One region of the Exiguobacterium sp. s102 genome, then DNA from elsewhere that is predicted to be linked to it. Evidence: predicted binding sites of a transcription regulator. Region 1 holds the regulator's gene; each other region holds the start of a gene.
What was found. Region 1 encodes LexA, which represses DNA repair genes until DNA is damaged. Its sites were predicted from a motif close to CGAACATATGTTCG; they were not measured.

Region 1 (4,259 bases):
AGTGGACCAGTCGTCGCATCGACACCTGCTGTGTGACGGTATTCCGGGTGACCCGGTGTTTTTGAGTTCCATTGACGGAATGACTTCAAGTCATCCATCGCGAGGTCGTATCCTGATAAATGGAGGAGTGAGTAGAGAAGCATTGAACCGTGTCCTGCTGAAAGTACAAAACGGTCACGGTTAAACCATTCTGGATTTTTAGGGTTGTGGTTCATATGATCCGCCCATAATGTAAATGCCATCGGTGCTGCACCCATCGGCATTCCCGGGTGGCCCGAGTTCGCTTTTTGTACTGCATCAATTGATAAGGTACGAATCGTATTTACTGCTAATAATTCTACTGTTGTCATGTTCGTCAAAACAATCATCCTCTCTCTTTTTCACAAATTCTATATCATTTTAGCACACACAGAAATGTGATACAACTTTTCTAAATAGTATGTCACATTAAAATGAATGCGCTCTCTATTGCCCTTTACAAGCGACTTTCATGATACACATTACTGATTTTCCCATTAAAAAAGCTACCTCGCTCACGGATTGAGCGACGCAGCTTTCGTTCATACAAAACTTGCTTACTGTTTATTGCGTTCTTCTTCTTGTGCTTGCTTCAATTTTTCAGGCGTAACATCCGTTCCTTCTTCATCAACGATTTTGATGCCCATCATTTGATTTTTGAACGAACCACGAAATGCTTCTAAATAGGCCGTTCTTAATTCTTTTTGTTCCGCCGTCTCAGCTTCCGTTAACGGTTCGACTTTTGATTTATTGGCAAGTTCATTAATTCGATCGAGTTGTTCTTGTGATAACATAATATCCCTCTTTCTCTTTGACTCAACGCGGAGCACTTTAATAGTAACCTTACTGTAAAAGACCCGAAAAAAAAAAGCAAGTTTGTCGCGTCAAGATGACACAACACCTGCTTTCATTCATAAGACTGGACAACTTCTTTATATTCAAGATAACGCCGGTTGACCGTCGCTTTCGAAATATCATGCCCCATGCCGCGTAAGGTCGTCGCGATGTCAGCAAACGTCAAACCAAGTTCACGTAATCGAACGATTTCTTCAATCGGGACTTCCTTTCGACTGCGGCCGGCATTCTCGCCTTGCCGATTGAGATTTTGTTCGGGTCTAAAACCATTATCGACAGCCCGTCGCATGCCGCGTGCGATTTTTGCATTGTGGAGCTTACGCTGGTATTCCTCAACGAGTGAAACGATTTCGAGGACCATCGCTTCCGCATCTGCCAGTTTGTATTCACCGTCTGACTCCATCGTCATCAACTGGACATCATGTTTTTTGAACGTATGCAAAATCGCGATTTTGGCGTTTCCTCTTCCGATTCGTGTATCGTCCGTCACGAGCACCGCTTCCACCAGATGACGCGTTACATAATCAAGAACGGTCAACATCCCTTCTCGCTCTACATCATAGCCACTTTCTTTTTCGACGATGATATCTATGATTTCAAATCCTTTTGTTAAAGCGAGTCCCGACAGTTCTGCTCTTTGCCGCTCCAGTGAGCTCTCTTGTGCTTCTTTTTCCGTCGAGACGCGACAGTAGATTACTACTTTCATCGTACCTCACACCCCTGTTCGTTCATTCAACAACTTTTATATTCTGTCATTGTTGTGCGATTGGTACAACGATTTTGTCTTTCGAAATGACATGTTTTGTTTCGAGTTCATTGTTCTTGATCAGCCAGTCGATGTATTCCTGGTTCGTCATCGAACCATCATTGTAGACTTCTGCAACTTGTTCGACCGTTACGTTCTCATCGACCGTGACTGACGCCGTGAGTAATCGGTGGACCTTTTCATCCGGTCGTGGTGTTAAAAGAAAAAGAATGAAAGCAAAACTGAGCGTATAAAACAGAATTGAAAAGGCATGAGTACGAATAGAATGAATCATCATGAATCCCTCCAAATAGGTTATTAGAATAAATGTTCTCGGAACAATTGTTCGCATAATCTATAATAAACACAGAACCAGTGTTCGGTCAATACAAAAACATCGAACAATTGTTTGTACGCTCATTTGTTCTATGTTATAGTAATTCTAGAAACATATATTCCTAAATCCTAAAAAAAACCAATCCGGAAAGAGGTGGCAATTCGTATGCGGAAAATGTCTAAACGTCAACAAGAAATCCTTGACTACATCATCGCTGAAGTGAAGTTAAAGGGCTATCCACCTTCAGTTCGCGAAATTGGTGAAGCTGTTGGTCTTGCTTCAAGCTCAACGGTACACGGTCATTTGGATCGTCTAGAAAAACGTGGACTGATTCGCCGTGACCCGACGAAACCACGCGCGATTGAAATATTGCTTGATAAACCTGAAGAAATCAACGAAGCGATCGTCCATGTCCCCGTTATCGGCAAGGTAACTGCCGGACTTCCGATCACTGCGATTGAAAACATAGAAGAGCATTTCCCACTCCCTGCACATTATGTAGGAAATGAAACCGTCTTTATGTTGACGATTGATGGCGAATCGATGATTAATGCAGGTATTCTTGATGGCGATCGTGTTATCGTGCGTCAACAAAACACAGCAGAAAACGGGGAGATTGTCGTTGCGATGACCGAAGATAGTGAAGCGACAGTCAAACGGTTCTTCTTAGAAGATCAACAGGTACGTCTTCAACCAGAAAATGACTCGATGGACCCGATGTATTTCGATAACGTGTCGATTCTTGGCAAGGTCATCGGCGTTTACCGGACGATTCACTAAGAGAGGGACCAGCTAAGCTGGTCTTTTTTCATGCCTTCTGGAAATGTACATGATACGGTCAACTCCGTTGCCCTAACGGGATATGTTGTTTATTCGGTCGCAACGAACCAAACGGATTGGCTCCCGACCGCTGTCGGAATCGCCGTCGGGACCTTATGGCTTTCGCCCGACTTAGACTTAAAATCGGAACCTTACTATCGTTTTGGCCCTTTGCGTGTCCTTTGGATGCCATACGTTAAAATTATGCCGCACCGCTCCATCTGGTCGCATGGCTTAATCATCGGAGATGTCATCCGCCTACTCTACAGTGCCGCTTTATTGATTCCGCTACTCTTTTTAGCCTTCTATAGTGAAATCATCCAAGCAAGCACGGTCGACTCATTGATTGACGTCATGCCTGCTTTTATTATCGGTGTGATGACCGCAAGTACGATTCATATCATCCTTGATCATACGAGTAGTTGGTTCCGCCCTAAAAAGAAACGAAAAAAACGTCGATCCTGACTTTTTCCATTCAATCATGGAAAAAGTCTTTTTATTATCCAATTCTAATTTTTTTAAACCTAAATATTGAAAATTTCGATTCCTATATTTCAATTATTTGTATTGAAAACGTTATCAATTCGGGTTAGGTTTAAATAGAAAGGCATTATTCGCTTTAATCCAAAGGGAGGGTTTTTGCATGAGTAATTTTATTAGTGAGATGATGGGAACATTGATTCTCGTCCTACTCGGGGATGGCGTCGTCGCCGGTGTCGTTCTGAAGAAAACCAAGTCTGAAAATGGTGGCTGGATTGTCATCACGCTCGCTTGGGGTCTCGCCGTTATGACCGGTGTTTACGTCGCGGCATCCAGTGGTGCCCACTTGAACCCAGCGGTTACTTTGTCGCTCGCGCTCAATTCTGACTTACCGTGGGCAGATGTACCTATCTATATCGCTGCTCAACTTGTCGGAGCATTCCTTGGCGCAGTACTCGTTTGGCTTCATTACATGAAACATTTTGAAGCGACAGAAGATCAAGCCGCAAAACTCGGTGTCTTCGCGACAGGTCCAGCAATCCGTCATACGGGATCAAACTTAGTATCTGAGATCATCGGGACATTCGTTCTCGTCTTTGGTATCTTGGCGCTTGGAGCGAATACGTTTGCAGACGGACTCAATCCATTGATCGTCGGTCTCCTCGTAGTCGTCATCGGTCTTTCGCTCGGTGGTACGACGGGTTATGCAATCAACCCTGCCCGTGACCTTGGTCCACGTATCGCCCACGCGATCTTACCGATTCCGGGTAAGGGATCATCAGACTGGGGTTACTCATGGATTCCGATTGTCGGACCAATCATCGGAGGCGCAATCGCCGTCTTCATCTATCAACTGCTATTTTGATTGAGCATTAGGTATCTTAACTATTCAAGGGGGACTCACAGATGGAAAACAAGTATATTTTAGCACTCGACCAAGGAACGACAAGCTCACGCGCCATCATTTTCGATCATGATGGTCAAATCGTCAACTCTGCTCAACGT
Region 2 (4,259 bases), 410 kb from region 1:
GTAACGGCGGGAACATCGCGTTCCCAAAGCTGATTTCAAATAAATCAGGTTCGAAGTCAGACCGTTCTGCTTGTTTGACGAGCATCTTCGCCGTTTGTTCGACGACATCCGTTAATTTTTTCTGAATGTATCCGAACCGATTCGAACTCATCAAAATAGCATTTTGAATGTCTGGTGTCACTTTTTCCACGGCATTTTTCGCAAGTTCTGTGCACGATGCATCATCTAAATCACGCCATTTTCTGCCGGACTCCTTGATGTTGACGGACAAATCATTTAACGCGCCATGAAATAGATTTCCAATGTCGGGTGCCTCGAATTTATATAGTTTTCGTTCCTTCAAACGTAGCCCATACCGTGCAAAATGCTTATAGGAACACGCATTATACGTCTCAAATCTAGAGACACTCGCCTTGATGCTGTCACCGTAAAGGGAACGTGCTAAGTCGTCTGGAAGTTCATCTGCTCGGTTTTGATAAAATAACGCATCGACGAGTAACGCCATTCGTTCTCGTCCTTGACCATTCTCGAGCAATGCATTGTAGACATCAAACCATGACGATTGAATCGGATACCGGCGCTGTAAACGGCGTAACTCGATTGCCGTCGCAGCCGCCGCTCGGTCGGGATCAGTTACGAAATCGAATTGATCATTTGGTGCATGCTCTCCTGCTTCTGCGAAGTGTGTTTTGACAGGACGGTCTTGCAGTAACTGGTACTTGATTTGTTTCACGATGGAGGCTGGTTGTAATGCCTTCCCGTCCTCATCAACAAGAGCATAACTGATATACAACGATTCACTCGGTGCCGTCACTCCGTGGTACAGGTAGTATAATTCGTCATCAAAGACATCCAGTGACGCTTTACCGACCGGAACTCCATGATTGTGAAGGAAATCATGATCTCCTTCCGACAATAGTTTCGACTGGTCTTCGACGAACGGAATCATACCATCATTCGCGCCGAGTAAAAATGCGACTTTTACTCGTTGTAAACGCCCCCGGACATAATCCGTCGCGATGACCTGATCGAGCGATGGTGGGACGAGTGAGAAGCGCAGACTCTCAAGTCCGGTTTCGACCATTTGTACGAATAAGTCTGTCGACAGTTCCGTCTCAGGAGCTGCTGCTTCGAGTTGTTCAAGTAAATGTAAGACCGCTTCATATACTTGATCATGTTCCCGGGCATGACTGAGCTCATTGCGCTCGAGCGCCTCTTGTTTCCAACTGAACAGCCGATCTGTCAACTGGTGTTCTTCAAGGAACTGATAAAGCGAACGCGTATGTTCACTCATTGTTTTTGATTTCTTCAACCGGTCTTGTAACGGTGTAATCGCATCGACGACGAATTGACGCATCCGGTTTAACTCATCCTCTTCTTCGAGTTCCTCCGCCGTCAGACTGACTTCATCCGTTAAGCGTCGTTTCAATTGCCACGGCTTTTGCCACATCGTGCCTTTAATGCCACGTTCTAAGACAAACGTCTCTAATCGATCAAGCGCGAGCCGTTGATCATCTGCCGGGAGTGGCATCAATTCCGTTTTCAGCAGACGAAAGACTGCTTCTTCACGGTAACCGGCGACGACGAGCTCTAAAGCAGACTGAATCAATTCAACAATCGGATGATGAATCATCGTTTCCCGCTTATCAAGGAAATACGGAATATCATAGAGCTGAAACGCACGTTCTAAATGATCCGCATACGGTTCAAGATGTCGTACGATAAAAGCAATTTCATTGAACCGGTAACCATGCTGGCGCACGAGTTGGATTGCCTGGCGGACAGCGGCTTCCGTTTCAACTTGGCGATTGACGGCAGCTGTCACCGTGACCCCGTCCACTTGATGATCGACAGGAGGATAGGCAGGACTCATCAATGATTGTTCTAATGTTTGTAGTCCTTCCGACTTGAACTTAATCGTCCGTTCATAATGGACCTCTTCATGCTCGAGCTGTCGGTCTTGCATCTGTTCGAGCAATTGCATATAACAACGTTGGGAGACCCCAAACTCCGTCTGTTTCGCATAGGGATCGCTCACATCGATTGTAAAGCTGATATGCACTTCTTTTGCTAGTTCCATCAATTTAAGCAACACCTGTTGTTCCTGTAACGAAAACTCATAGAAACCATCAATAAAGAATTGTGTATTACCAAGACCTGCTGTCGGTAACAAGTCGAGTAACGTTGTATAGTAATCATCTGCATGAAGCGCTTTATCCACGATGCGTTCTGAGAACCGCTCATAAATCAGAGCTAAATCATTTAGTTTCGGCGAGCGTTCCGGAGAAAGTCCGCTAATTTGACGTAACATGTCTGGAGCGACGAGCGAACGTTTGAACGTAGCGATCAGTTCATCAAGCCCCTTGTAAAACCCTGGCATATTCTTTGTCCGTTTGAAAATCTTTAACTCATTTTCAACTTCTTCGACCACTTGACGTAATAACAACTGTGTCCCTGTCTCGTCTAAAAACGGAATCGCCTGATTGCCATGATCCCGCATGATATGAAAAGCAAAGCGCCGCAAACTCATGACTTCCATCCGTACTAATCCAGATAGGCGGGCATCCGTCGCAATTCGACGTTCCATCTCAAATGACATTTGATCGGGGACGATAAAATAAATCGGCTCTCCAAGTGGTCGCTCCTCGAGCTCATTGATTACAGTCTCTATTAATTTTGTGGTTTTTCCGGTTCCGGCACGACCGAGGTGCATATGATTCATGGTCATCAGTTCCTCCCTTAGCTCGTTTTTGTATACGTCATTATCTCATAAAACACGAACAAACGTCCGTTTTTGAAGCTATATTTTTCTACTTATTTTTGCTACACTGAAGCCAATTAAAATTAGTTAGACAGGAGGAATACCATGCTATATGATGACATCGGAAAACAACCGATGCTTGAACAGCTAGTCGCTTGCTTTTATCAACTTGTTTATGCCGACCCCATACTTCGTCCGATTTTTCCTGATGATCGTCAACGTGTCGAGCAGGCGCAAGTTATTTTTTTGACACACTTAACAGGTGGTCCACGCCAATATGAGTTAGATGATTCGCGGACGAATTTAGCGATGATTCACCGACTCTTACCAATTGAACAGCAACACGCCTTTCGCTGGATGGAGTTGATGGAAGTGGCCATCTATGAGACACTTTCCAATCGAGCTGTAGCTGAACGTTTGATGGAGCGCTTACGAATTGGTGCATTAAACGTCTTACGGATTTGTGAGGCTCATCAGGAACCGTGAGGGATTTTTCTTTCTCATCTGTCCATTTCCATGTAAAATGAAAGATGGAGGCGATAATTATGACTGAAGAACAAGATAAGAAACCTGATTTAGTGAAATCGGCACTCGAACAAGCAGAGGCGAAAACTGCAGAGGAACCGGTTGAAGAGGAAAAGTCTGACGAGCAAAAGAAACTCGAACATATTAAAGGGCTCGTCACATTAGAGCGCGGTTCTGATTACTTCCGTGTCGTCTTTTATGATGACCACAAGCATTTGATTTTCAAGGAACTCGATTATGATCGTGTCGAATTCGTTGGTCGCTTCTATAATGATAGTTTTGACGCGACGAATTTGAAACAGCTCGAAGAAATTGCAGAGAAAGCACTCTCAACTTCGATTCGAAAACGTTTCCTTTAAGATAGGTTATGTATAGAGAAAGCCGCGTCCCTGGATTAAATGAGGGACGCGGCTTTTTTCTTATACGCTTGTTTATTCACTCTCGTGAGTGTTTCTTTTTTTGCGACGAAGTACATATGCGAGTACCCCTCCGGCAACGGCAAGCCCTGTCGCCGCTAAAACGGGAATCAATACTTTCTTCGAAGATAATTTTTGCTTCACTTGCTCTAAGCGAGATTCTGTTACTTCTTTTTGCGCAATCGATGTGCGGCGGTTAATCGTCATATGTTTTGATGCATCTGTGACGACTACTCGCTTTGTCACCCAACGTCGATTTCCTGCCTCGTCGACGATGAGTTGGCGTGTTCGCTTAATATCTTTAATTCGTTTGCCGGGCGTGTTTTCTGGACGGACGATCCGTGAACTAATAAAACGGCGTCCTCCATTAACACCGAAGCCCGGCTGTAATTTTCTACGGTTTAACCATTCATATGATTCATTCATCGTGTAGCGACCAGATCGGCCGCTTCACCTCCCCTTCAATGCGCATTCAGTTTCTACTCAAGTTCATTTCGCTCTCATTGGTAACGTTTCCTGTTAGAGTGTTCCACTTTTCTGCACTTTTTAAACGTGTT
Region 3 (4,259 bases), on a different contig from region 1:
GTGATCTTGATGAAGGACATGTCATCGCCGATTCGCTTGGCGGTGTCTCGAACGCCTACAACATCACGCCGCAGGACAGCACGCTCAATCGCCACGGCGATCAAGCGTACATGGAAGATACTATCCGTAAAGCCGGTGGTGCGACGAATTTCGAAGCGATCATCCGCTATGAAACGACGAAAACGCAAATTCCTTCGAGTTATCAGTACACGTACACAATCAAAGGCAACGTCATCGTCGACAAGTTCGATAACGTCAACCCGGATGGTGTCAACGCGTCGCTCGGTCTGACCGAGAGTCCGGAAAGTAAACCGAAGGCTGAACCAAAGGCAGCGCCAAAAGCAACACCAAAAGCTGAACCGAAGGCGAAAACACCTGCCGCTTCGACACCAAGCACGACGCCGGAAACAGGCGGTGACGTCTCAAGCGTCGATGCGAACGGAAACGGACAAGTCACAATCCAGGAAGCGAAGGATGCCGGTTTCAGCATGCCGATCCGGAGTGACCACTGGCTCTATCCGTACATGCGGGACAACGATAACGACGGCATGGTCGGTGAATGACAACACGAAAAGGCAGGCTCCGCGGAGCTGCCTTTTTTTAATTATGTGTCACATCATAACCGACGACTTTGTTGCGCCCCGTCTGTTTTGCCTGATACAGCGCCTGATCGGCTTTTTGGACGACTTCGAACGCCGTCTTGGCTTGATCGGACGATGCGACACCCATCGAAAGCGTGACATGGAAAGCCGGATACGGTTTGAAGATGAAGTGTTGATCGGCGCACGCCGTCCGGATCCGTTCCCCGAGTCGCTCCGCTTCACGGTGCGAGATATCCGGCAGGACGACGACGAATTCCTCGCCGCCATACCGGGTGACGAGTCCCGTTTCCGGACAAAACGTCGTCAACAGATGACTGAGTTGCCGTAAGACGACATCCCCGCCATCATGTCCGTATTCGTCATTGACCGACTTGAAGAAGTCGATATCGACAATCAGGACCGAGAAGGCATACCCGTGTTTGTCATAGTCGGCCAATGTCTCATCTAGTTTCCGCCGATTGGCGAGATTCGTCAGACTGTCCGTCAAGGCAAGCTCCTGCTGGGCTTGGACGAACTGGAAATGTTTCCGTAACTCCTGCAGGAAACGAAACGTCACGTACCCTCCGAGAAGATTGAAGATGATGTAGACGAATGACATCTCGAAAAACCGAATGAACGTATCCGTCAACAAGTACAGGGCCGGTAAGCTGTAGCCGATTCCGATGCTCAGTAGGACAAGGTAGTCTTTAAACGTCTGGGCAGCAAAGCGACGGTAAATACTTGCCGTGACGAGTAAAGCAAGACAAATCAGCGTCGCGAGAATCAAACCTTGGTAGACACCGGGTGGCGTGACGAGAAAACGGGCCCCGATGACGGCGACCGTCGTCAATGCGCCACTGACCCAGCCGCCGTAATAATACGCCGTGACGAGCGCGACGAGTCGTAAATCAATCTTCGCTCCATCGTAGGAGATACTGTTTAAGACGAGCAGTGCCCCGATCACGCTTGCAATCAATCCGACGGCAAGTCGGATCCGGATGGAGGAGTGCGGTGAAATGCGTTTGATGTTGCGCATCGGTAAGAAAGCGAACAGCAGGGACGTAATCAAAAGGGAAAAGTTTAATAGAAACTGGTTGAACTGACTCAACACGCCGATCGACATCCCTTCAAAAAAACAGCTTTTTCTGTCTATATCTTCTTTATCGTCTTACCGGAACCCTTTTTCTAGCCGTTTTGTAGGTTTTCCATTTTCTTAAAGGGGAATAATTATGACAGTCGCATCTGTTAATTCGTAAAAGGGGGAACTACTTGTGGACATGAACGAAGAAAAACGAAAAAGTAAAATGCCTTTCTTCATCGGGCTCGTCATCGTCATCTTTTTAATCGTCGCCGCTGCGTTAATCATCTACGTCACGTCTGAACCGAAAGAGGAAACGCAACAACTCCTCCAACTGACGGTGAGCCAAGTCACGCCGTACTTACCACTTGCCGGCTAACGAGACCTTACTTTTTTTCAACCAAAAGGGCAGACCGATTTTCTTCGGACTGCCCTTTCCTTTTGCCTACATGACATACCGCGCCTCTTTCTTATCGATGATATTGCGGACCCGGTTTTCAGTCACCCCGTACACGAGCGCAAGCTTTCGAATCGATGCTTCGCCCGCCCGGTAGCGCCGCCGGATCTCCCGAATCTGCCACGCCGACAATTCGACATGGTCCGTCAACAGCAGATCGAATTCAGCGAGCAAGGAAGCATAGGCTTGACTCGGCGAAGGCTTGACCGACAGATTATCGATGTGGTCGTTCAACCGGTCATGATCCGCCCGGACGAGACGTTCCTGGCAGGCAGTCGGGTCAAGAAACGCCCGGGCGACGAGTTCACCGACGTAAAACCGTTCACCACGCCCCTGCTGATACAGCGTCACTTTCCGGTAGCCGTCCTGATTGATTCGCGGACGCAGGACGACACCCGTGCGCCGCTGTTTGACGCCGCGGCTCGTCTCGACAATCCGGTCGAGCGAACGGACGTTGCCTGACGTCGAGACCTGATAACTTCCCTCATACCCCTGCACCATCTTCCAATGTTCCATATGAGCAATGACCTCCATTCGGTCCTAAAACGCCAACAGTTCTTACTCCCATTATACAACAAAGCGAACAAACGTTCTAATTTTAATGTTCCTTTTTTGTATGGTAATCTAACAAAAAAAGGAAACGGGGTCTTTTGATGAAATTTGTTTTATTGCTCGGTCCGCAGGCGGTCGGAAAAATGACGATCGGTCAGGAACTGGAACGGTTGACCGGGATGAAGTTGTTTCATAACCACCAGACAATCGATTTGTTGTTGCCCTATTTCGACTTTTCAAAGCCCGCCCATCACAGGCTGAAGGACTTGATCCGCCGGGAGATGTTCAAGGAGATGGCGGTCAGTGATCTCGAAGGTGTCCTCTTCACGTTCCTCTGCCTGTTCGGGGTCGAGGGCGGGGGAATCGAATTCATCGAGGAGACGGTCGCGTTGTTTGAAGAGGCGGGTTCCGACGTCTATATCGTCGAACTCGAAGCATCCGTCGCGACTCGTCTCACGCGGAATACGACGGAAAACCGCCTCACCCATAAGTTTACGAAACGGGATCTCGCCGCTTCCGAAAACGACTTGCTCGAGACGGCAGACGGCTACCGGACGTCCTCCCTGCCAGGAGAACTGCCGTACCCGAACTACTTCCGCCTGGATACGGAAGGACGCTCTGCCGCTGCAAGTGCCGAAGCAATCTGTGCCCGCTTCGGCTGGTCTTACACACCCGTCAGGTAACGTCATGAAAGGGGAATGCCGCTTGAAGTCGCACCGGAACGAATACCACTCTCTGATCCTGACTTTCATCCTCTTGATTGTCAGCATCCTGCTGTTCTTCGGGCTGAACGGACGGACGTTCCCGAATATGAGCCTTTGGGTCCCGATCAGTCTGTATTCGCTCGTCGGCGTCGGCTATGTGATGTCACTCCTGATTGCGCTCCGGTTGAAAAACACTGTCATCAAGACCTTCAGCCTGCTTGCCACTCTGATGCTGTTGCTCCCGCTCGTGATTTGGGTTTATCTCCTGCTGCTCGCGAACGGCATCTCGGAACCTTAAAAAAAGAGGACAAGCCGTTCGCAGTCTGCGACGCGGATTGTCCTCTTTTTCGTTTAGTGCGTCAAGGCTAACGAAAATCCGTCATCCGTTCTCTCAAATCCACTCTTCTCCCAAACGACGGCTTCCCCGCCTCTGCCCGTCACGGACGGTAACAATAATGTCCGTGCCAGATACGCCGTGATGACCCTCAAGGCTTCTTCAACGTAGCCGGCGGCGTCAGACGGATCGATTGCGTCATAGCTGAGTTGCTGACCGGCTAACTGCATCGTCGCAACCTGTTGGTGCTCGTCCCGCAGCTCCAATGTCCAAACACAGCCGTCTGTCGTATCCACCGCTTCGATGTGTAAGCGGGACGTCGTAAAATCAGGATGGCGTCCGTTCATCTTCATTCCTCCCCTGTCACGTCAAACGTTGCCGTTGCGTAAGCTTGCCCATTAATCAAGATGGTCACACGATGCGTCCCCGGATAGTGGACACGTGTCGTCAAGTTACGAAACGATTGCCTCTTCGTGAATGTCTCCCGCTCACGGACGAGCCGTTCACTGATTCGGAAGACCTTCCGACTCGTTTTCCGCTTTTTGAAATAGTC

Region 2: a site for LexA is predicted at 2,778-2,791, ahead of addB (helicase-exonuclease AddAB subunit AddB). Genes of this name have one in related genera too.
Region 3: a site for LexA is predicted at 2,697-2,710, ahead of KNQ02_RS12195 (NUMOD4 domain-containing protein). Genes of this name have one in related genera too.

Annotation. Positions count from the first base shown of each region.
Region 1 is NZ_JACSML010000002.1:478,578-482,836, reverse strand. It holds gene tkt (transketolase) at 1-368, opposite strand, end outside; gene KNQ02_RS07495 (DUF896 domain-containing protein) at 576-812, opposite strand; gene KNQ02_RS07490 (YneB family resolvase-like protein) at 926-1,579, opposite strand; gene yneA (cell division suppressor protein YneA) at 1,626-1,913, opposite strand; gene lexA (transcriptional repressor LexA) at 2,121-2,735, shown strand; gene KNQ02_RS07475 (metal-binding protein) at 2,766-3,239, shown strand; gene KNQ02_RS07470 (MIP/aquaporin family protein) at 3,418-4,119, shown strand; gene glpK (glycerol kinase GlpK) at 4,161-4,259, shown strand, end outside.
Region 2 is NZ_JACSML010000002.1:65,958-70,216, reverse strand. It holds gene addB (helicase-exonuclease AddAB subunit AddB) at 1-2,728, opposite strand, end outside; gene KNQ02_RS05355 (truncated hemoglobin) at 2,867-3,247, shown strand; gene KNQ02_RS05350 (hypothetical protein) at 3,307-3,645, shown strand; gene KNQ02_RS05345 (hypothetical protein) at 3,718-4,128, opposite strand; gene KNQ02_RS05340 (competence protein ComK) at 4,249-4,259, opposite strand, start outside.
Region 3 is NZ_JACSML010000005.1:6,385-10,643, reverse strand. It holds gene KNQ02_RS12210 (DNA/RNA non-specific endonuclease) at 1-563, shown strand, start outside; gene KNQ02_RS12205 (GGDEF domain-containing protein) at 601-1,692, opposite strand; gene KNQ02_RS12200 (hypothetical protein) at 1,859-2,038, shown strand; gene KNQ02_RS12195 (NUMOD4 domain-containing protein) at 2,105-2,632, opposite strand; gene KNQ02_RS12190 (DEAD/DEAH box helicase family protein) at 2,770-3,351, shown strand; gene KNQ02_RS12185 (hypothetical protein) at 3,374-3,670, shown strand; gene KNQ02_RS12180 (hypothetical protein) at 3,724-4,053, opposite strand; gene KNQ02_RS12175 (DNA alkylation repair protein) at 4,056-4,259, opposite strand, start outside.